2 regions of the Paenarthrobacter sp. YAF11_1 genome follow, and region 2 is predicted to be linked to the other one. Evidence: predicted binding sites of a transcription regulator. Region 2 holds the regulator's gene; the other holds the start of a gene.

Region 1 (10,137 bases), on a different contig from region 2:
ATGCAGGGCAGCGACTTCAACGGTGACGGCCGGGAAGATGTCCTTGCCCGAGGAACGGACGGAGGACTGTGGCTCTACCCGGGCAACGGCAGCGGAGGTTTCCTCACCCGGCAGTACCTAGGCTCCGGATGGAACATGTTCACCTCCTTCGCTGCCCTCGGCAACGCGTTCACGGGCACAGGCGACCCGACCCTCGTGGGCGTAGCCGGCGATGGAACGCTGCTGCTCTACTCCGGGACGGGTACGGGAAAGTTCAAGCCGGTGGCGTTGGACCCGAGGTAGCCCGTCATCGGAGGTGAGAGAGCGCTGCTGGTTTTCCTGGGTCTCGCTGGGTGACGCAGCGTAAAAATGCCTGGCCCCCTCCGAGAGTCTTGGCCCCTCAGGTTCGGAAAAGCGAAAAACCCGGAATGTCAGGTGACACTCCGGGTTTTCGCTGCTTTGGTCCCAGCTGACAGGGAAGAAGCGGCGGGCTTAGGCGTGCTGGGCGTGCTTGGGCAGGCCGAGCTCCGCTGTGGGGGTCTTGGCTGATTCGCGGGCCGTCATGGCTGAGACGGCTGCGATCACGCAGATCACGGCGGTGAAGATGGAAATCTGTACCCATCCGCCGGGCTTGGTTCCGCCCAGGGCAGTCACGATGGCCGGGGCGAACCCTGCCATGAGGAAGCCGAGCTGCGTGCCGATAGCCAGGCCGGAGAAGCGGACCTTGGTGCTGAACATTTCACCGTAGAAGGACGGCCATACTGCGTTGGCAGCGGCGTACCCGAAGGAGAAGAACACCACGGACACCAGGAACATCAGGGGCACAACGCCGGATTCCAGGGTCAGCAGGAACACGGGGGTCATGATGGCGCTTGCGAATGCGCCGTAGATGAAGACGGGCTTCCGGCCGATCTTATCCGCGAGCATGCCGAAGAGGGGCTGGGTTCCGAGGGCCACCACGTTGGCCACGACCACCAGCCAGAGCGTAATGGTGCTGTTCACGCCGGCAACGTCCTGGGCATATTTGATGGCCAATGTTCCAAAGACCGTGCTCACTGCGGCGATGAACGCGCAGCAGACCACGCGGAGGACGTCCCGCCAGTGAAGCCTGAGGAGATCGGCTACGGGGAGCTTGGAGATCTCGTTGTTCTTCTTGGCTTCAGCAAAGGCCGGCGGCTCGTGCAGGGTGCGGCGGATGAAGAACGCCACCAGAACCACCACGGCGCTGAGCCAGAACGGGATGCGCCAGCCAATGCCGTACTTGATCTCGTCAGGCAGGGCCACCACAGGAATAAAGACCAGCGCTGCCAGGATCTGGCCGCCCTGGGTGCCGGTGAGGGTCCACGAGGTGAAGAACGAGCGGCGGTTGTCCGGAGCGTGCTCCAGCGTCATGGACGAGGCACCTGCCTGCTCGCCTGCAGCCGAAAGGCCCTGGCAAAGACGGGCAAGGACCAGCAGGACGGGAGCCCACCAGCCGATGGTCTTGAAGTCGGGGAGGCAGCCGATCACGAAGGTCGCTGCTCCCATCAGGACCAAGGTGAACATGAGCACCTTCTGCCGGCCGATCCTGTCACCGAAGTGGCCCAGGATCACGGCGCCCACGGGACGGGCAATGTAAGCGAAGCCGAATGTCGCGAAGGACATGATGGCCGCGTTGGCATCGGCCGACGGGAAGAAGACGTGCGGGAAGATCAGGGCTGCGGCCGAGCCGAAGATGAAGAAGTCGTAGTACTCCACCGCGCTGCCCAGGAAGCTGGCAAGCGCAGCTTTCTTGGGTGTTCCGGCGGTGGTTTCAGTGCCTGGCGTCGCTGACGGCATTGTTTGGCTCATGGGGGTTTCCTTCTGTGACGACGATGTCGCGGATCTAGCTTCTGTGGGAAGACCAGAGCGAGGTGCGGCCGGATCATCCCGAAAGTAACCATATGGTGAGAGCTACTTGTGCAATACAGCAATAGTGGCTGTGAGTGGGGTCACTTGTCAAGAGAAGTCACCACCATCTAGAAATAGCTCTCACTATGTGAGAGCATCGAGCTATGAGTGTGAAAGAGGACACAAAGACCGACATGGTCGGCAAGGCACTGGGTTTGTTGGTGCTGCTGGGCGACGAGCCGCGCGGCGCCAGTGCGGCGGATCTGGCAAGGAGTGCCGGCCTGCCGTTCAGCACCACGTACCGTTTGCTGGGCTCGTTGACGCGCGATGGCTTCGTGGATTACGAGCCCGACGGGCGCCGCTACCACTTGGGCTTGCGCGTCTTCCAGCTCGGTCAGCGGGTATCGAACCACCATGGCTTCGCGGCCACTGCACTGCCCGTCTTGCAGCGCGTTACAGATCGCACGCATGAGGCCACCATCCTCTCCGTCCGTGATGGCAACCACCATCTGACGGTCAATAAGGTGGATGGCCCCAAGACCTTCCGCGTCACCAGCGACCCCGGTCATCTCGGGGCGCTCCATACGACGTCAGTGGGCAAGGCGATTGTGGCTTTCGAAGAAGAGATCGAGCGGAAGCGTCTGCTGGAGGAACTTCCCTTGGATCCCCTCACGGAACGCTCCATCACCGACCGCGATGCGTTCCGCGAAGAAATCGAGCAGGTGCGCCGGCAGGGGTATGCGGTGATGGATGAGGAAAACGAGGTGGGTATGCGCGCCGTCGCCGTGCCGGTCCTGAACTCCCAAGGCCACGCCTTCGCATCACTCGCCACGGCCGTGCCAGTCTTCCGCCTCACCATGGAGGAACTTATTGCGCACGTCCCCACCCTGCAGGAAGCCGCGGCTGAACTCGCGGCCCGCCTGCCCCAGCGCTGACCCACCCGTTGCGAGGCCCGCTCTGCGCCCCACGTGCTCGAAATGACGCGCAGAGCAGGCCCCACAACGCACCCACATGCCTCTGCCAAACTAGGTAATTGTTCGCGATAAGAACAAGCGTGCGGAATATGAACACTTGTAGTAATCTAAATAACACCCGGTCAGGCGGCGCCCCAGAAAAGCGCCAAGAAGCCCGCGGTGCTGAAGTCAAAGGAGCTTTAGGATGAGCAACCGAGCCGAGTCCGTTCTGGTGGGCCTCATAGGCGAAGGCGTCATGCCATCGCTCACGCCGCCCATGCACGAACGCGAAGCCGATGTGCAGGGCCTTCGCTTGCTGTACCGCCCCATCGACCTGCTGGACCTCGAGCTGCCGGCCACCGCCGTCGGGGATCTCCTGACCGCCGCCCAGCGCATGGGATTCAACGGCCTGAACATCACCCACCCGTGCAAGCAGTTGGTGCTTGAGCACCTTGATGAAATTTCCGACGACGCCCGTCGCCTGGGTGCCGTCAATACAGTTCTCCTCCAGGACGGTCGGCTGATCGGCCACAACACAGACTTCTCCGGTTTCGGCGCTGCGCTCGCCACCGGACTTCCGGACGCGAAGCTGGACCGCGTGGTCCAGCTCGGCGCAGGCGGCGCCGGCTCGGCCGTAGCCTACGCGCTCCTCAAAGCCGGCGTCAGCACGCTGGACCTCGTGGATATGGACTCGGCCCGCGCTGCGGAACGTGCCGCCGAACTCGGCGGGCTGTTCCCGGAGGCCACCGTCACGCCGCGAAGCACCGACGAGCTCCCCCAGGTCATGCCTCTCGCCGACGGCCTGGTGCACTGCACCCCCATCGGCATGGCGGCCCACCCCGGCCTTCCCCTGGACATCGAACTGTTGGAACCGCGGCACTGGGTGGCGGACATCGTCTACCGCCCCATCGAAACGCAACTGGTCCGCGAGGCCCGCGCCAAGGGATGCGACGTCCTCGACGGCGGCCGAATGGCAGTTGGACAGGCGGCCGACGCCTTCCAGCTCATCACCGGACGCGAAGCCAACCGTGAACGGATGCGGGCACACTTCCTGGAGCTGATCGCCGCGGAAGACGCAGCAGCTCCCCAGCTGTCGAACGCGGCCCACTGATGCGCACCGGAATCGCCACGGTCTGCCTGTCCGGCACGCTGAAGGAGAAAATGCAGGCCTGTGCCATTGCGGGCTTCGACGGCATCGAGATCTTTGAACAGGACCTCGTGACGTCGCCGCACAGCCCTGAAGATGTGCGCAAGATGGCCGCGGACTTGGGCCTGGGCTTGGATTTGTACCAGCCTTTCCGCGATTTCGACGGCGTCACTGCGGACCTGCTGAAGGCCAACCTCAAGCGCGCCGAGGCCAAGTTCAACCTCATGTCACGCCTTGGCATGGACACCATCCTGGTCTGCTCGAACGTTGCCACGGCAACCATCGACGACGATGATCTTAGGGCCGGGCAGCTGGCCGAACTCGCCGAGCTGGCGGGGGATCACGGCGTCAAGGTCGCCTACGAGGCCCTCGCTTGGGGCAAGTACGTCAACGACTACGAGCATGCGTACCGCCTGGTCGAAATGGTGGACCATCCCAACCTTGGAACCTGCCTGGACTCCTTCCACATCCTTTCCCGCGACTGGGACACCGCGCCCATTGAACAGATCAACGCGGAGAAGATCTTCTTCGTCCAGGTCGCCGATGCCCCCAAGCTCTCCATGGACGTCCTCTCCTGGAGCCGCCACTACCGGGTGTTCCCCGGCGAAGGCCAGTTCGAGCTCGCCAAGTTCATGGGCCACGTGGTCCGGGCCGGCTACACGGGTCCCGTCTCGCTGGAAGTCTTCAATGACGTCTTCCGCCAGTCCGACACCGAGCGCACGGCGGTGGACGCCATGCGCTCCTTGATCTGGTTGGAGGAGCAGAGCGCCAAGTGGCTCGCAAGCACCTCTGTGGAAGCCGGAACAGAAACCGCAGCCGGCAACGGCAGCGCGTCCCGCCGTCGTTATCCCATGGAACTGGCCACGCTGCCCAAGGTGAACGAACCCGCCGGCTTCAACTTCGCGGAGGTCAAGGCTGACGACACCGCGCAACTCGAGAAGCTCCTGGGCCAGCTCGGCTTCGGGTTCGAGGGCCGCCACCGCACCAAGGACGTCCAGCTCTGGACCATGGGCCTGGCCCGCGTGATCATCAACGAACAGGCGGCCTCGCACGCTGAACCGGCAATCGCCGCTTTGGGGTTCGACGTCGACTCTCCAGTGATTGCCTCCGCCCGCGCCCAGCAACTCAAGGCGCCGGTGGTGGCCCGCAAAGTCCAAGCTGACGAGGAAGTCTTCCAAGGCATCTCCGCGCCGGACTCCACCGAGATTTTCCTGTGCCAGGGCAGCCCGGACGGGACCGCGGCGTGGACGCACGAGTTCGGCGAGGGTCTGGAACACGCTTCCAGCGCACAGAACGCCGTGATTGACCACGTCAACCTGGCCCAGCCGTGGCAACACTTCGACGAAGCCGTCCTCTTCTACACCAGCGCGTTGGCTCTGGAACCGCAGCCGTTCGCCGAGGTTCCCAGCCCCAGTGGTTTGGTCCGCTCGCAGGTCATGGAGACCAGCAACGGCGCCATCAGGCTGGTCCTCAACCTGGCACCCGCGCAGCAGGCCCAAACAGCCCGCAAAACGTACCAGGAACACATCGCCTTCGCGGTGGACGACCTCGTGGCAACTGCCCGGTCCGCGCGTGACCGCGGGCTTGAGTTCCTGCAGATTCCGGCCAACTACTACGAGGACCTGGACGCCCGGTTCGATCTCGAACCCGGCTTCCTGGCCACCCTCAAGGAACTCAACCTCCTGTATGACCGGGACGCCAACGGCGAATTCCTCCACTTCTACACCGCCACAGTGGGCAGTGTGTTCTTCGAAATGGTGGAGCGCCGGGGCAACTATGACGGCTATGGGGCGCCCAACGCCCCGGTGCGCCACGCCGTCCAATACGACTCGCTGCACCGGGTGTAAACCCGCCGCCGCCCCGCAAACCAAGAGAACCCATCAACCGAAAGGAGCCGGCCGTGCCGCAAGAACAGACAGCACAGGCGCTCGAATCCGAGGAACTCGTGCCGCCCGCTGAGCCACACGCCGCCCACCAAGCCAAGAAGGTGGAAACCCAAGCGGATCTCAGTGCTGAGATCAAGGGCATCGGGGACCGCTACGCAGAGGCGTTGAAGAACGGCAAGGGGCCGGAGACCATGCCGCGCCTGGACTACGCGCCGTACCGCAGCAGCATCCTGCGCCACCCCACCAAGAGCCTGCACCACGCGGACCCGGAGACCATTGAGCTTTACTCGCCGGCGTTCGGACACCAGGATGTGCACGCCCTGGAATCCGACCTGACCATCCAGCACAACGGCGAACCGCAGGGTGAGCGCATCATCGTGGCCGGCCGCGTCCTCGATGGCGACGGCCGCCCGGTGGCGGGCCAGCTCGTGGAGATCTGGCAGGCCAACGCATCAGGCCGCTACATCCACAAGCGCGACCAGCACCCCGCACCGCTGGACACGAACTTCACCGGCGTCGGGCGTTGCATCACCGGTGACGACGGCTCCTACAGCTTCACCACCATCAAGCCCGGCGCGTACCCGTGGAAGAACCACCTGAACGCCTGGCGCCCGGCGCACATCCACTTCTCCATGTTCGGCTCCGAGTTCACGCAGCGAATCGTCACCCAGATGTACTTCCCGGGTGACCAGCTGTTCCCGCTGGACCCCATCTACCAGTCCATCGTGGACCAGGATGCGCGTGACCGCCTGGTGGCACAGTACGACCACGAGCTGACCAGCCCGGAATGGGCGCTCGGCTACAAGTGGGACATCATCCTGACCGGTTCCAAGCGCACCTGGACCGAAAACGAAGCATACGGCGACGCCGGGGACGAGGAGTAAGCGCATGAGCAAGCTGGCACCCACACCGGGCCAAACCGTAGGCCCCTTCTACGGCTACGCCCTTCCCTATGACAAGGACAACGAACTCCTGGCACCGGGCAGCCCCGGCAGCATCCGCCTCCAGGGCACCGTGTACGACGGAGCCGGCAACGCCATCCCGGACGCCATCCTGGAAATCTGGCAGCCGGATTCCGAAGGCAACATCGTCCAGCGCACCGGTTCACTGGTCCGCGACGGCTACACGTTCACCGGGTGGGGCCGTGGCTCCGTGGGCAACTCCGGCGTGTACACGTTCACCACCGTCAACCCAGGCCCCACGGCACCGGGCGCGGCTGCGTTCATCTCCGTGGCCGTGTTCGCCCGCGGCCTCATGAACCGCCTCTTCACCCGCGTGTACCTTCCGGAAAATGAGGAAGCGCTGGCCAACGATCCGCTGTTGAGCTCCTTGGATCCTGAACGCCGCAAGACGCTCATCGCCCGCCGCGATCCTGACGGCGGCCTCACCTGGGACATCCGCCTGCAGGGTGGCGACGAGACCGTCTTCCTGGATTTCCAGCAGGACGGCTCGCTGGACATTAATACGGAAAACCCGGCATGACCGACGGCGACTTCGGCCTCCTTAGCCCCGTCTCGGCGTCGCCCGCTGTGGCGGCGCTGACGGGCGACCGTGCCGTGATCACGGCAATCCTCGACGTCGAAGCCTTCTGGGCTGCCGTTCTTGAGGAGGCGGGACTGGTTCCTGCCGGATCCGCCGCTGTGGTGGCCGAAGCCGCCGATGCCGGTTCTTACGACGTTCTTTCGGTTGCCGAACGCGCGCAGGGTGGCGGAAACCCGGTGATTCCCCTGCTCGGAGACTTGCGCGCCCGCGTCCGGGAGCTGGACACCGCCGGCGTTGGTGCGAACTCCGCCGTCCACACCTCGCTGACCAGCCAGGACGTCCTCGACTCCGCCCTCATGCTCCTCGCCGGCCGCACCGTCACGGCGTTGCTGGCAGAGGTCAAGGGCACGACGACGGCGCTCGCTACCTTAGTGGAACAGCATGCGGACACGCTGTGCGTGGGCAGGAGCCTGACCCAGCACGCCCTTCCCTTTACCTTCGGGCTCAAGGCCGCCCAGTGGTTCCACGGCGTCGCCGCTGCGGCTGCCCGGTTGGAGACCCTGGAATTGCCGGTGCAGTGTGGCGGGGCGGGCGGAACGCTGGCTTCGGGTACCAAGCTGACTGCTGGTAGGGACGCAACGCCTTTCACGCTTGCGGATGCGCTGGCCGCCCGGCTTGGCCTGGCAACCGCGCCCGCTCCGTGGCACACCAACCGCTTGGCCGTCACGGCCCTCGGCGACGGGCTCGCGGCGCTGATCGATTCCTTCGGCAAGATTGCTGCCGACCTGCTGTTCCTGAGCCGCCCGGAAGTCGGCGAACTTGGCGAACCCTTGGCCGCCGGACGCGGCGTTTCTTCCGCCATGCCGCAGAAGCAGAACCCCGTTTTGTCCGTCTTGATCCGCAGTGCTGCACTGCAGGCACCGGGCCTTGCATCGCAGCTGCACCTTGCGGCGGCAACCTTCAACGACGAGCGGCCGGACGGTGCCTGGCACAGTGAATGGCAGGCCCTGCGCCAGCTGCTCGCCCTGGCCCTGGGCGCTGCCGGACACCTCCGCGAACTCGCGGAAGGCCTCCGGGTGTTCCCTGACGCGATGCGCCGGAACCTCGATATCTCGGGACCGCTGCTCCTCAGCGAAGGCGTGGTGGCCGCCGTCGCACCTCTCCTGGGTGAGGACGGAAAGCAGAAGCTGCAGGCTGTCGTCGACGAAACCTTGAAAGCGCCCGCCGCCGAACAGCCCCGCATCTACACCAAACTGCTGCGCGAAACCGTTCCTGCGGACCAGCTCTCGGACGCAGAACTTGAGGCTCTGCTGGATCCCGCGAGCTACCTTGGCGAGGCCCGGGAGATCAGCCGACGGATCCTCGCCGCGTACCCGCGCTTTGCAGCATCCTCATCGAAGGGAGCCACTCGTGGCTAAGCCAACTGTCAAGGCCGTGCTGCTCTCCCCGCAGCGCGAACTGGGAGCGAAGCCGCTCCTGGTGGTGGGCCCGTCGCTGGGCACATCCACTGTGCTGTGGACGGAAACCGCTGCCCTCCTGGGTGACGAGTACGACGTCATCGGCTGGGACCTCCCCGGCCACGGCATCTCGCCGACCACCACCGAAGGTTTCGATGTTGCGGAACTGGCGGACGCCGTCGTCGATCTCGTCGACTCTGTCTCGCCGGGCGTGAGCTTCCATTACGCCGGTGTCTCTCTGGGCGGTGCCACCGGCCTGCAGCTCGGGATTAAGCACGGCGACCGCCTCCGCAGCCTGTCCGTCCAGTGCACCGGCGCCAAACTCGGCACCCCGGAGGGCTGGCTGGAGCGCGCCGAGACGGTTCGCAAACTGGGCACGCCCGTGATGATCCAGGGCTCCGCGGAGCGCTGGTTTGCGCCCGGATTCATGGACCGGCAGCCGGACATCAGCAGCCGCCTCCTGCACGCCCTGCGCGACGCGGACCGCTTCGGCTACTCGTTCTGCTGCGAAGCCCTGGCTTCATTCGACGTCCGCGAGCAGCTCGGCAGCATCACCGTCACCACGTTGGCGATCGCCGGCGTCGAGGACTCTGTTGCTCCGCCGTCGTTCGCCGAAGCTGTTGCCGCCGGTATTACCGCAGGCGGCGGTACGGCCCAGGCCGTAGCGCTCGACGGCGTCGCCCACCTCGCACCGGCAGAGGCGCCTGCCGCTGTGGCGGACTTGATGCGAACCTTCATGAAGGAGAACGGACTGTGAGCTCTATTTCCGAACACAACGGCGCTGTGCAGCCCGACGCAACAGCGCAGGACATTTACGACGCCGGCATGGCGGTCCGCCGCGAAGTGCTCGGCGATGCGCACGTGGACCGCGCCAACGCCGCCAAGGATTCCTTTACCGAGGACTACCAGGACATGATCACCAGGATCGCCTGGGGTGGCATCTGGACGCGGCCCGGCCTCAGCCGGCAAATGCGATCCGCGGTCACCCTCACGGCGCTGGTGGCCCACGGTCACTGGGAGGAGCTCGCCATGCACGTCAAGGCGGCCCTCAACAATGGCCTGAGCAGGGACGAAATCAAGGAGATCCTGCTGCAGACCGCCATTTATTGCAGTGTGCCGTCGGCCAACTCGGCCTTCAAGACGGCCCAGAAGGTATTCGCCGACATCGACGCGGCCACCGCCCACCCCTCCAACGAACCCAACTAGGTCGCAGTTAAGCGCGTTTAGACCCTCCAAAACGCGCACTATTGCGACTCAGTTTGGCAGAGAGAACAAAGGAAATCCCATGAACCAGGCTTTTGTGTACGACGCCGTGCGCACGCCCTTTGGCAAGTTCGGCTCCGGTCTTGCCGCTGTCCGTCCCG
Region 2 (10,137 bases):
GTCCGGGCTGTCTTTACGGAAGTGGATGCCCGCAAGGTTCCCGAGATCATTGTCCTGAACAAGGTTGATGTGGCGGACCCCTTTGTGGTGGAGCGCCTCAAGCAGAAGGAACCCCGCCACGCAGTCGTCTCCACCCGTACGGGCCAGGGCATTGCTGGGTTGTTGGAAGACATCAGCCAGTCCATTCCCCGGCCGGGCGTGCGCTTGGAGCTGCTCATTCCCTACGACCGTGGCGAAATGATCAGCAAACTGCACAGTTCCGACTCGGAAATCCTCAGCCTTGAGCACGAGGAAAGCGGAACCCGCGTTGTTGTCATGGTCCGCGAAGGACTGGCAGCCGAACTGGAGCCGTTCGTCACCAATGGTTGAGAAGGTGGCGGCGGACGCCGTCGAGTCGTTGGGGGAGAAGACCACCCTCGAGTTGTTGGACCGGGCTGTTGCCGGCATGGGCGGTCAGAGCCGTGCCGGCCAGCACGAGATGGCCAGGCATGTCACCAGGGCCATCGAAACCGGGGAGCACCTGCTGGTCCAAGCGGGAACGGGAACGGGTAAGTCCTTGGCGTACCTTATTCCGTTGATCGCGCATTCGATGGACAGCGACAAACCGACTTTGGTGTCCACCGCCACCTTGGCACTCCAAACGCAGATTGTTGGCAGGGACCTTCCCCGGCTGTTGGACACCATCAACCCTGCCCTTGAACGCCCCGTCAACGTGGCGCTCGTCAAGGGCAGGGCAAACTACGTCTGCCGGCAAAAGCTCGAAGGCGGGTTCCCCAGCGAGGAACCGTCCGAGGGACAGCTGTTCTCCTTGGGCGAGGACACCAGTGTCCCGCACTTTGCTGCGTCCATGGGGGGACCGCAGTCGCAGTTGGGCAAGGAAGTGGTCAGGCTTCGCGAGTGGGCGGAAAAGACCGCCACCGGCGACCGTGACGAACTTATGCCCGGCGTCACGGATCGGGCTTGGCGACAGGTCTCCGTGACGTCCATGGAGTGTCTGGGCGCGCAGAAGTGTCCCCTCGCCGAGGAGTGCTTCAGCGAGTTGGCCCGGTCCCGCGCAGGCGAAGCCGACGTCGTGGTCACCAACCACGCCATGCTGGCCGTCAGCGCCTTTGAGGGGCTGGCTGTGCTGCCCGAATACGACGTCGTGGTAGTCGATGAGGCCCACGAGTTGCAGGACCGCGTGACGGGCGCTGTGTCAGGCCAGTTGTCCGTAGCGATGGTCCACGCGGCCGCGTCGAGCGCCCGCAAGCACACCGCCATCACGGTGGATGCCCTCAATGCTGCGGCCGACCGCTTGGATATGGCCATAGCGGGCGTGCCCAACGGTCTTCTGCCCAGCGGGCTCAATGACGAACAGCTCGATTGCCTGGACCAACTCCGGGAAGCCACACGCGCAGCACTGTCGGATTCGAAGACGGACTCTTCAAACGCGGTCGACGGCGGCAGGCAACTCGCGCGGTCACGGCTCATGCTCATTCTGGAGCTGTGCGAACGGATGCTCGCGGCCAAGGAGAACCGTGAAGTGGTGTGGTTTTCCCGCAACAGCACGTTCGATCCCCAGCAGGGATACTCGCAACCTGACGAGACCGCTCCGGCCCTGATCAACATTGCGCCCCTGAGTGTGGCGGGACGCCTTCGTGAAGGTCTCTTCGCTGGTCATACAGTTGTGCTGACTTCCGCCACGCTGGCCATCGGCTCGGCTTTTGAACCGGCCGCAGGTGGACTTGGGCTGATTGGCGATGGAGCACCAAGCTGGACCGGGATCGATGTCGGCTCGCCCTTTGATTACCCCAAACAGGGTGTGCTCTACGTGGCCAAGCACTTGCCCAAGCCTGGCCGTGGAACCTCGCCCGAGGCCCTGGATGAATTGGAAGACCTCATCCGCGCTTCCGGTGGGGGAGCGCTGTGTCTTTTCTCGTCGCGGCGGGCGGCTGAGGAAGCCGCCGATGCCATGAGGCTTCGCCTCGACGTCAGTATTCTCTGCCAGGGTGAATCCACCATGGCAGCTCTGGTGAAGCAGTTCGCCGACGAGCCCGATACCTGCCTCTTCGGCACGATGTCGCTGTGGCAGGGTGTGGATGTCCCCGGCGGTTCGTGCCGCCTTGTGGTCATCGACCGCATCCCGTTCCCGCGTCCGGATGATCCGTTGATGACTGCCCGCTCGCGTGCCGTGGCACAGTCCGGAGGCAACGGATTCATGGCTGTGTCAGCAACCCACGCTGCCATCCGTCTGGCCCAAGGGGCAGGCCGGCTCATCCGTTCCACGGGGGATAAAGGGGTTGTGGCGGTCCTTGACTCCAGGCTCTCAACAGAGCGCTACGGGGGCTTCCTCAGGGCAGCCCTGCCGCCGTTCTGGGCGACGACGGACCGAACCGTGGTGCGGGGCGTGCTGGAGCGCCTGGGCCCTGCCAAAGCCTCCTAGAGGGATCGCAGGACCGAAACGACCTTGCCCATAATGGTGGCTTGGTCGCCGAGGATGGGTTCGTACTGGGTGTTCTGCGGAAGAAGCCATGTGTGGCCGTCGCGCTGGCGGAAGGTCTTCACCGTTGCTTCGTCGTCCAGCAGTGCGGCAACGATGTCTCCATTGACGGCGTCGTTCTGCCTGCGGACAACTACCCAGTCGCCATCGCAGATCGCGGCGTCGATCATCGAGTCGCCGGCTACCTTGAGCATGAACAGTTCGCCGTGGCCCACGAGTTGCCGGGGCAGGGGGATGACGTCCTCCACTGTCTGGTCAGCAAGGATGGGACTGCCGGCAGCGATCCGACCGACCAACGGGACCATGGCGGTGTCGCTGGCGCTGGCAAGCTCGGTCACGGCAAAGCCACCCGTGCTGCGAAGATTGGTGGGCGCTTCCACTCCCGGAATGGGGCCGCCATCGAGGGTCAATGGCATGAGGACTTCCATGGCCCGGGGGCGCTTTGGATCGCGGCGGAGGTAACCGAGCTTTTCGAGCTGGGAGAGCTGGTGTGTAACGCTCGACAGGCTGGCCAGGCCCACGGTGTCACCAATTTCACGCATGCTGGGCGGATACCCGTTGTCATTGACTGACCGCTGGATGGTCTCCAGGATCTTCTTCTGCCGGACGGTCAGGCTCTTGGGACTCTTTTGAGGCTGCTGGCTCCGCGGGGGTGCCCCGCCGCCGGTGGCTTTCGCTGCCATGTTCGCCAATGCCTTTCCATTCCGCCCGGAGTGTGCCCGGGGTCGTCGGGTCTGCAAAAAATGTCAGACCCTCCTGTTCCACTGAAACAGTGCTGTTTCTTCACTCAAACGTAGGGCAGCCACAGGCGTTTATCAAACATTTGTTCTAGCGAGTCTCGACACCGTTCGTTGATAAGTGCTAAAAATGTCTTAGCAAGGTTCGAATATGTGTTCTATAAACCTGGCGCTGACACCGGATGTTCGAACGAAGTGTTCGAACATCCGGGGTTGGACAGGGGAACGCACAGAATTGGCAGCCATGTACCGGGATCCGGCGCACGGCAATAGCTCAGAAGGGCTCAGCTCATGTCCGCAATCACTACGTTCGCTGATTTCCGCACCACTCAGGCGCCTGCGCGTCTGCGCCTGACCCGACGGGGACGGATGGTCTTCTTTGGCATCCCGGCCATGCTGCTGGTGGCTGCGCTGCTGAGCCTGGCTGGTTTTATCACGTCACCGGCCAAGGCCTCGGACTCGCAGGGGCAACTCCAGCCGCCCGTCGCCGTCTCGGTTACGGTCCAGCCGGGACAGTCCCTCTGGGGCATTGCCGGTGCCGCTGCGCCTGAACGGGATCCCCGCGATGTCATTACGGAGATCATTCAGCTCAACGACCTCCGTGGCGGCCGTATCCAGCCCGGCCAGCAGTTGTTCGTGCCCGCAAACTAGTGTGTTCCGTCCCGTGTGGGGCGGGCGCCCGGCGTCACAGTTAGTTCGGCAGTCCCGGCAGCCCTTAAACTGTGGTGGTGAGTGACCAGCTTGAGCGACTTGACCGACTACCCCTCCGGACCAACCTGCGTGGACTGAGCCCGTACGGCGCACCGCAGCTTGATGTCCCCATTTTGCTCAATGTCAACGAAAACACCCATGGCGTCCCTGCCGATGTGCAGGCGGCCATCACCGAGGCCGTGGCCGCTGCGGCCACGGGGCTGAACCGTTATCCGGACCGGGAGTTCACCGAACTTCGTGAAGCCCTGGCCGAGTACCTTGGCCACAATCTCGCTCCGGACAACATCTGGGCAGCCAATGGCTCCAATGAGGTTCTGCAGCAGATCCTCCAAGCATTTGGCGGGCCCGGCCGGAAGGCGCTGGGATTCCCGCCCACGTACTCCATGTACCCCTTGCTGGCCAGTGGCACGGATACCGAGTACGTCCGCGGGGTCAGGGCTGAGGACTACGGCTTGGACGCTGCCTCCGCTGCTGCGCAGGTCCGCGAAACCGGTGCCAACATCGTGTTCCTGTGTTCGCCCAACAATCCCACGGGAACAGGCCTGGGGCTGGATGTCGTAGAGGCCGTTTATGAGGCCGGAGAAGCCAGCCAGGCAATAGTGATCGTGGACGAGGCCTACCACGAGTTCGCGCACGACAATACCCCCAGCGCCCTGACCCTGCTGCCCGGTCGCGAGCGTCTGATCGTTTCCCGCACCATGAGCAAGGCCTTTGCCCTTGCCGGTGCCAGGCTGGGCTACATGGCCGCAGCTCCCGAGGTTACGGATGCCATTCGGCTGGTCCGCCTTCCGTACCACCTGTCGGCTGTTACCCAGGCAACCGCCCTGGCTGCGCTTAGCCACCGGGAAGCCCTCATGGCCGACGTCGAGGACATCAAGGTCCAGCGCGACCGCATCGTGACCGAGCTTCTGCGCATGGGCCTCAAACCTGCGGAGTCGGACTCCAACTATGTTTTCTTCGGCGGACTCGAAGATCCCCACGCGATCTGGCAGGGCCTGCTCGACGCCGGTGTGCTGATCCGCGACGTCGGTATTCCCGGCCACCTCCGGGTCACGGCGGGAACCGAACCGGAAACCACGGCCTTCCTGGCAGCGCTGGAAGCGCTGCTGGACGGCCGGGCGTCACAGCCCGCCTAAACTTGTCCATAGACCCAACCCACTCTTCGTGTATAAGGACGTCCCAATGAGCGAAACCGGCGCCACGCCGTCCGCTGCCCGCACCGCGCGCATGGAGCGCACCACCAGTGAATCCTCCGTCCTGGTGGAGATCAACCTGGACGGATCAGGTGTCTCGGACATCAGCACCTCGGTTCCGTTCTACGACCACATGCTGACGGCGCTGTGCAAGCACTCGTTGATTGACATGACCGTGAAAGCCACCGGCGATACCCACATTGACGCCCATCACACCGTTGAAGATGTGGCCATCACCTTTGGCGAGGTGCTGCGCACGGCTTTGGGCAACAAGGCCGGCATCCGGCGCTTCGGCGAAGCCACGGTTCCTCTGGATGAGGCACTGGCTCACGCCGTGGTGGACGTTTCGGGCCGGCCATACCTGGTTCACGGTGGAGAGCCGGCCGGCCAGGAGTATCACCTGATTGGTGGTCACTTCACCGGTTCGTTGACCCGCCACGTTTTTGAGGCCATTACGCTGCATGCCGGGATTTGCCTGCACATGAACGTGCTCGCCGGCCGCGATCCCCACCACATCGTGGAAGCGCAGTTCAAAGCCTTCGCCCGGGCGCTCCGTGCCGCGGTGGAATCCGATCCCAGGGTAGAGGGCATCCCCTCCACCAAGGGGGCGTTGTGAGCGTCCAGGTCCTTAAGGACGGGGCAGTGGCCGACACCATCGCATCGGTCAAGCCCGAGTCCCCGGAAGGCAAGCCCACCGTTACGGTGCTCGACTATGGTTCGGGCAATGTACGTTCAGCCGTCAGGGCGCTGGAACGTGCCGGTGCCCATGTAGTGCTGAGCTCCAAGCCTGAAGACGTGCTCAACGCGGACGGACTGGTGGTTCCCGGGGTCGGCGCGTTCGAGACCGTCATGAAGGAGCTGAAGGCCGTTGATGGCATCCGGATGATTGGACGCCGGGTTGCCGGCGGCCGGCCCGTGCTGGCCATCTGCGTCGGTTTGCAGGTCCTGTTTGAAGCCGGTGTGGAACACGGCACCGAGTCCGAGGGCATGGCCGAGTGGCCAGGCAAGGTGGAACTCCTGCCTGCTCCCGTTGTCCCGCACATGGGGTGGAACACCGTGGACGTCCCGGAAGGCTCCAAGCTTTTTGCCGGCGTCGAGCAGGAACGTTTCTACTTTGTGCACTCGTACGGTGTGCAGGAATGGAACTTCGATGTTGTGCAGCCCCGCATGGCCCCGCCGCAGGTGACGTGGTCCGAGCATGGTGCACGGTTCATTGCCGCTGTTGAAAATGGCCCGCTGTGCGCTACGCAGTTCCACCCGGAAAAGTCGGGGGACGCCGGGGCGCGGCTGTTGCGGAACTGGGTGGACGGCCTCAGGAAGACCCCCACTCCAGCGGCAGAAGCCTCCGAAAGCGGTGCTGCCTAGATGTGGTCTGTAGTCCTCATGGGCCTTGCAGGCGTGCTGGTAGGCGGCGGTATCTCCTTCCATCAGCAGAAGAAGCCCCGCTGGGTTTCCATCTCTTTCTACGTGCTGGCAGGCTTGTCCCTGTTGGCCGCCTACCTCCTGACGCTGCCCGGTAACTGAGCCGGTCACCAAGAACCCGCGTCAAACCTCGAACTCCAAGGACCCACATGACCACCTCCGCCCAGCCCGTTCTGGAACTCCTTCCCGCCGTCGACATCGTTGACGGCCAGGCAGTCCGCCTCCTCCAAGGAGAGGCCGGCTCGGAAACCAGCTACGGAACGCCTCTGGAAGCAGCTTTGAACTGGCAGAATGCCGGTGCTGAATGGGTTCATATGGTGGACCTCGATGCCGCTTTCGGTCGCGGTAACAACGCGGACCTCATCAGTGAGGTAGTGAAGCAGCTGAACGTCAAGGTGGAGCTGTCCGGTGGCTTGCGCGATGACGAATCGTTGGAGCGAGCCCTGGAACTGGGTGTCGCCCGGGTGAATCTTGGCACGGCAGCGCTGGAGAACCCCGAATGGACCCGCAGGGCCATTGACCGCTTCGGTGACAAGATCGCCGTCGGACTTGACGTCCGCGGTACCACCCTTGCCGGGCGCGGCTGGACCAAGGAGGGCGGCGACCTTTGGGAAGTCCTGTCCCGCCTTGAGGATGCCGGCTGCGCGCGCTACGTCGTCACGGACGTCACCAAGGACGGAACCTTGCAGGGGCCCAATGTGGAATTGCTGCGGCAGATGGTGGAGAAGACCGGAAAGCCTGTTGTCGCCTCGGGGGGCATTTCCAGCCTGGAGGATCTCCGCATCCTGCGTGAACTCGTTCCGCTGGGCGTAGAGGGTGCGATTGTGGGCAAGGCTCTCTATGCCGGTGCCTTCACGCTTCCCGAAGCCCTGGACGTCGCCGGTCGTCGCTGATGCCCCACGACGCCGGACACCCGCACGGTCACCAGGGGCACCCTGGTGCCGGGAGCCGGCACCTGCCGGGCCATATTGCTGCCGCTCTGGCCGGGGCCGGGGGAGCGACAGACTCTGCCGGCCAACCGTGGGCAGGCAGGAGCCTGAGTGGGGACGACGCCAGGATCCACAACTTTGAGGACGACGACGGAACTGCCGACGCCGGCTACGTCACCGCCCTTGCTGCGTTGATCAACGGCACCGGAACCGAGGCCGATGTTGTCGCCTCGCTGGCTACTGCACGGGTGTTTGTTCCCGTGGTTGCGCAGCTGGCCGAGGAAGCTGTTGGCGTTGACGGACTGCATGCTGACAAGCAAGCGGATATGGCATTGGTCACACTCAAGGCGCCCGATGGCCGCAAGGCCATGCCTGTGTTTACTTCGGCTGCAGCGCTCGAGGCTTGGCATGGGGACGCCCGTCCTGTGGCGGTTTACGCGGCCCGCGCTGCTCTTTCCGCGGTTTCCGAGGGTGCACAGTTGCTGGTGTTGGATCCAGGGTCGGACTTTGCGTTCGTGGTCCGCCGCCCGGCCATGTGGGCCCTCGCCCAACAGCGGGACTGGACGCCGTCATACCTTGATGATCAACTGGAGTCTGCTCTCGCTTCAACAGTGTCAGTTTTCCGGACTGTCCGCCGGCTGGAGACGCAGCCCGGCGCAGGCGTTGCGTCGCTGACGGCTGATGGACGGACGGTGTCCGGCGGTGGATCGGGTCCGGAGTTGCGGGTGGTGCTCTTCCTCGAAGATGGCCTCGACGCTGTGGCTGTGCAAACGCTGGTGGCCCAACTCAACGAGGCGTGGGCGCGGATGGAATCCTTCGCTGAGGGCGTTGACTCCATTGAAGTGAAATTGCAGCGTGCGGCGCAGGAGCCTGGGCCGCACTAACGGCAGCCGGTTCCCCGGCCTGCCCCGGGGGAACAAGAGGATTTAGCCAGTGAATTTCGCTCTCTACAAGGAGATGCTGTCCATCCGCCCTGTCCGGCGCTTGCTGGTGGTAGGCATGATCGCCCGTATTCCGCATTCTGCGGCCGGCATTCTCCTCACCCTGCACATCGTCCTGACTTTGGGCCATGGCTACGCCGCCGCCGGTGCGGCAGCGGCTGTGATGACCATTGGCATCGCCCTGGGTGCGCCGTGGCGGGGCCGAAGGGTGGACATGGTGGGCCTTCGGAAGGCCCTGATCCCGTCGGTGGTCTCCGAAACCGTGATCTGGTCGATCGTCCCGCACGTATCTTATGAATGGTTGCTGCCGCTGGTCTTTGTTGGCGGGCTCTTTACCCTGCCGATCTTCAGTGTTGTGCGTCAGTCACTGGGTGTCATGGTGGAGGGGGAGCAGCGCCGGTCTGCGTTCGCCCTCGATTCCATCGCCACGGAACTCGTCTTCATGATCGGCCCGGCCGTTGGCGCCATTGTTGCCACGAGCGGTTACTCGGCGATAGGTCTGACGGCGGTCGGGATCTCGGTTTCCGTGGCCGGGCTGTTCCTCATGTGGTTCAACCCGCCAACGCGAAGTGAAGCGGCCTGTACGCCGGAGGAGTCCGCGGACCGGGCAGCAGCGGACCTTGCTGCGGCGGAGGCGGCCATGGTGGCGTCAGCGCCTGCCCACGTGCAGGAAGCGGCATCGGAAATGGCGCCCTCAACCTCGCGCAGTGCAGCCCTCCGAAGCCGCGTCGCCAGGAATTTCACGTGGTTCACCGTCTCCGTGGCTGCTCTCTTCGCGGTGGCGGCGGGTTCAGGTATGGTGCTTAGCGGCTCGGATGTGAGCATCGTAGGCTTGCTGGAGCGCGGCGGGCACGAAAACGAAATCGGCATTGTGTTCTTCTTCTGGTGCGCCTCATCCGTGGTGGGCGGATTGATCTACGGCTCCATGAAGCGTTCCATTTCGCCCATGCTGTTGCTGTTGGGGATGGCCGCACTGACTATCCCCATGGGGTTTGCCCAGGACACCTGGACCCTGGCCTTCCTGTCACTCCTGCCGGGCTTGTTGTGCGCACCCGTCCTGTCCGCTTCGTCGGAGAAGGTCGCCGACCTCGTGGACGAGGAACGCCGCGGCGAAGCAATGGGCTGGTACGGCTCTGCCCTGACGGCCGGCGTTGCGTTGGGCGCTCCCTTGGCCGGCGTTTTCATCGACACTGTGGGTCCTTCAGCGGGATTCGCAGCCATCGGTTCGGCAGGCGTCGTGCTCTGTATCGCGGGCCTGCTTTTGACGTCGTTGCGTCGACGCTCCGCCCGCGTCTGACGCGCCAAGCAGAGGAAAGCACGACGGCGGGTCAACCACATGTGGTCGACCCGCCGTCGTTGAAACCTGTGGCAGTTGCCGGCTAGTTCACCGGACCGGTGAACTTTTCACCGGGGCCCTTGCCCGGAGCGTCGGGAATCAGCGATGCCTCGCGGAAAGCCAATTGCAGAGAGCGGAGCCCATCACGCAACGGGCCGGCGTGCTGTGAACCGATTTCCGGGGCGGCTGCGGAAACAAGGCCGGCAAGGGCCGTGATCAGCTTGCGGGCTTCGTCGAGATCCTTGAGGTCCTCGGCGTTGGGATCATCCGCCAGGCCCACCTTCACGGCAGCTGCGCTCATCAGGTGAACGGCGCCAGTGGTGATGACTTCTACGGCCGGAACTTCAGCGATGTCGCGGATCTGCTGGGAAACCCCGGCATCAGCGGCT

Evidence for each region. The regulator LexA, encoded in region 2, represses DNA repair genes until DNA is damaged. The targets are predictions, from matches to a motif close to TCGAACANNTGTTCGA.
Region 1: a site for LexA is predicted at 2,893-2,908, ahead of AB4Y77_RS18665 (shikimate dehydrogenase). Genes of this name have one in related genera too.

What each region holds. Positions count from the first base shown of each region.
Region 1 is NZ_JBFRDF010000014.1:38,008-48,144, reverse strand. Features, by position in the region: gene AB4Y77_RS18680 (FG-GAP-like repeat-containing protein) at 1-282, shown strand, start outside; gene AB4Y77_RS18675 (MFS transporter) at 472-1,809, opposite strand; gene AB4Y77_RS18670 (IclR family transcriptional regulator) at 2,013-2,783, shown strand; gene AB4Y77_RS18665 (shikimate dehydrogenase) at 3,007-3,912, shown strand; gene AB4Y77_RS18660 (bifunctional sugar phosphate isomerase/epimerase/4-hydroxyphenylpyruvate dioxygenase family protein) at 3,912-5,795, shown strand; gene pcaH (protocatechuate 3,4-dioxygenase subunit beta) at 5,849-6,718, shown strand; gene pcaG (protocatechuate 3,4-dioxygenase subunit alpha) at 6,723-7,316, shown strand; gene AB4Y77_RS18645 (lyase family protein) at 7,313-8,734, shown strand; gene AB4Y77_RS18640 (alpha/beta fold hydrolase) at 8,727-9,530, shown strand; gene pcaC (4-carboxymuconolactone decarboxylase) at 9,527-9,979, shown strand; gene AB4Y77_RS18630 (thiolase family protein) at 10,059-10,137, shown strand, end outside.
Region 2 is NZ_JBFRDF010000013.1:47,997-58,133, reverse strand. Features, by position in the region: gene hflX (GTPase HflX) at 1-369, shown strand, start outside; gene AB4Y77_RS18060 (ATP-dependent DNA helicase) at 362-2,422, shown strand; gene lexA (transcriptional repressor LexA) at 2,419-3,162, opposite strand; gene AB4Y77_RS18050 (LysM peptidoglycan-binding domain-containing protein) at 3,508-3,867, shown strand; gene AB4Y77_RS18045 (histidinol-phosphate transaminase) at 3,945-5,063, shown strand; gene hisB (imidazoleglycerol-phosphate dehydratase HisB) at 5,110-5,736, shown strand; gene hisH (imidazole glycerol phosphate synthase subunit HisH) at 5,733-6,485, shown strand; gene AB4Y77_RS18030 (hypothetical protein) at 6,486-6,644, shown strand; gene priA (bifunctional 1-(5-phosphoribosyl)-5-((5-phosphoribosylamino)methylideneamino)imidazole-4-carboxamide isomerase/phosphoribosylanthranilate isomerase PriA) at 6,692-7,435, shown strand; gene AB4Y77_RS18020 (SseB family protein) at 7,435-8,355, shown strand; gene AB4Y77_RS18015 (MFS transporter) at 8,405-9,709, shown strand; gene AB4Y77_RS18010 (DUF1844 domain-containing protein) at 9,792-10,137, opposite strand, start outside.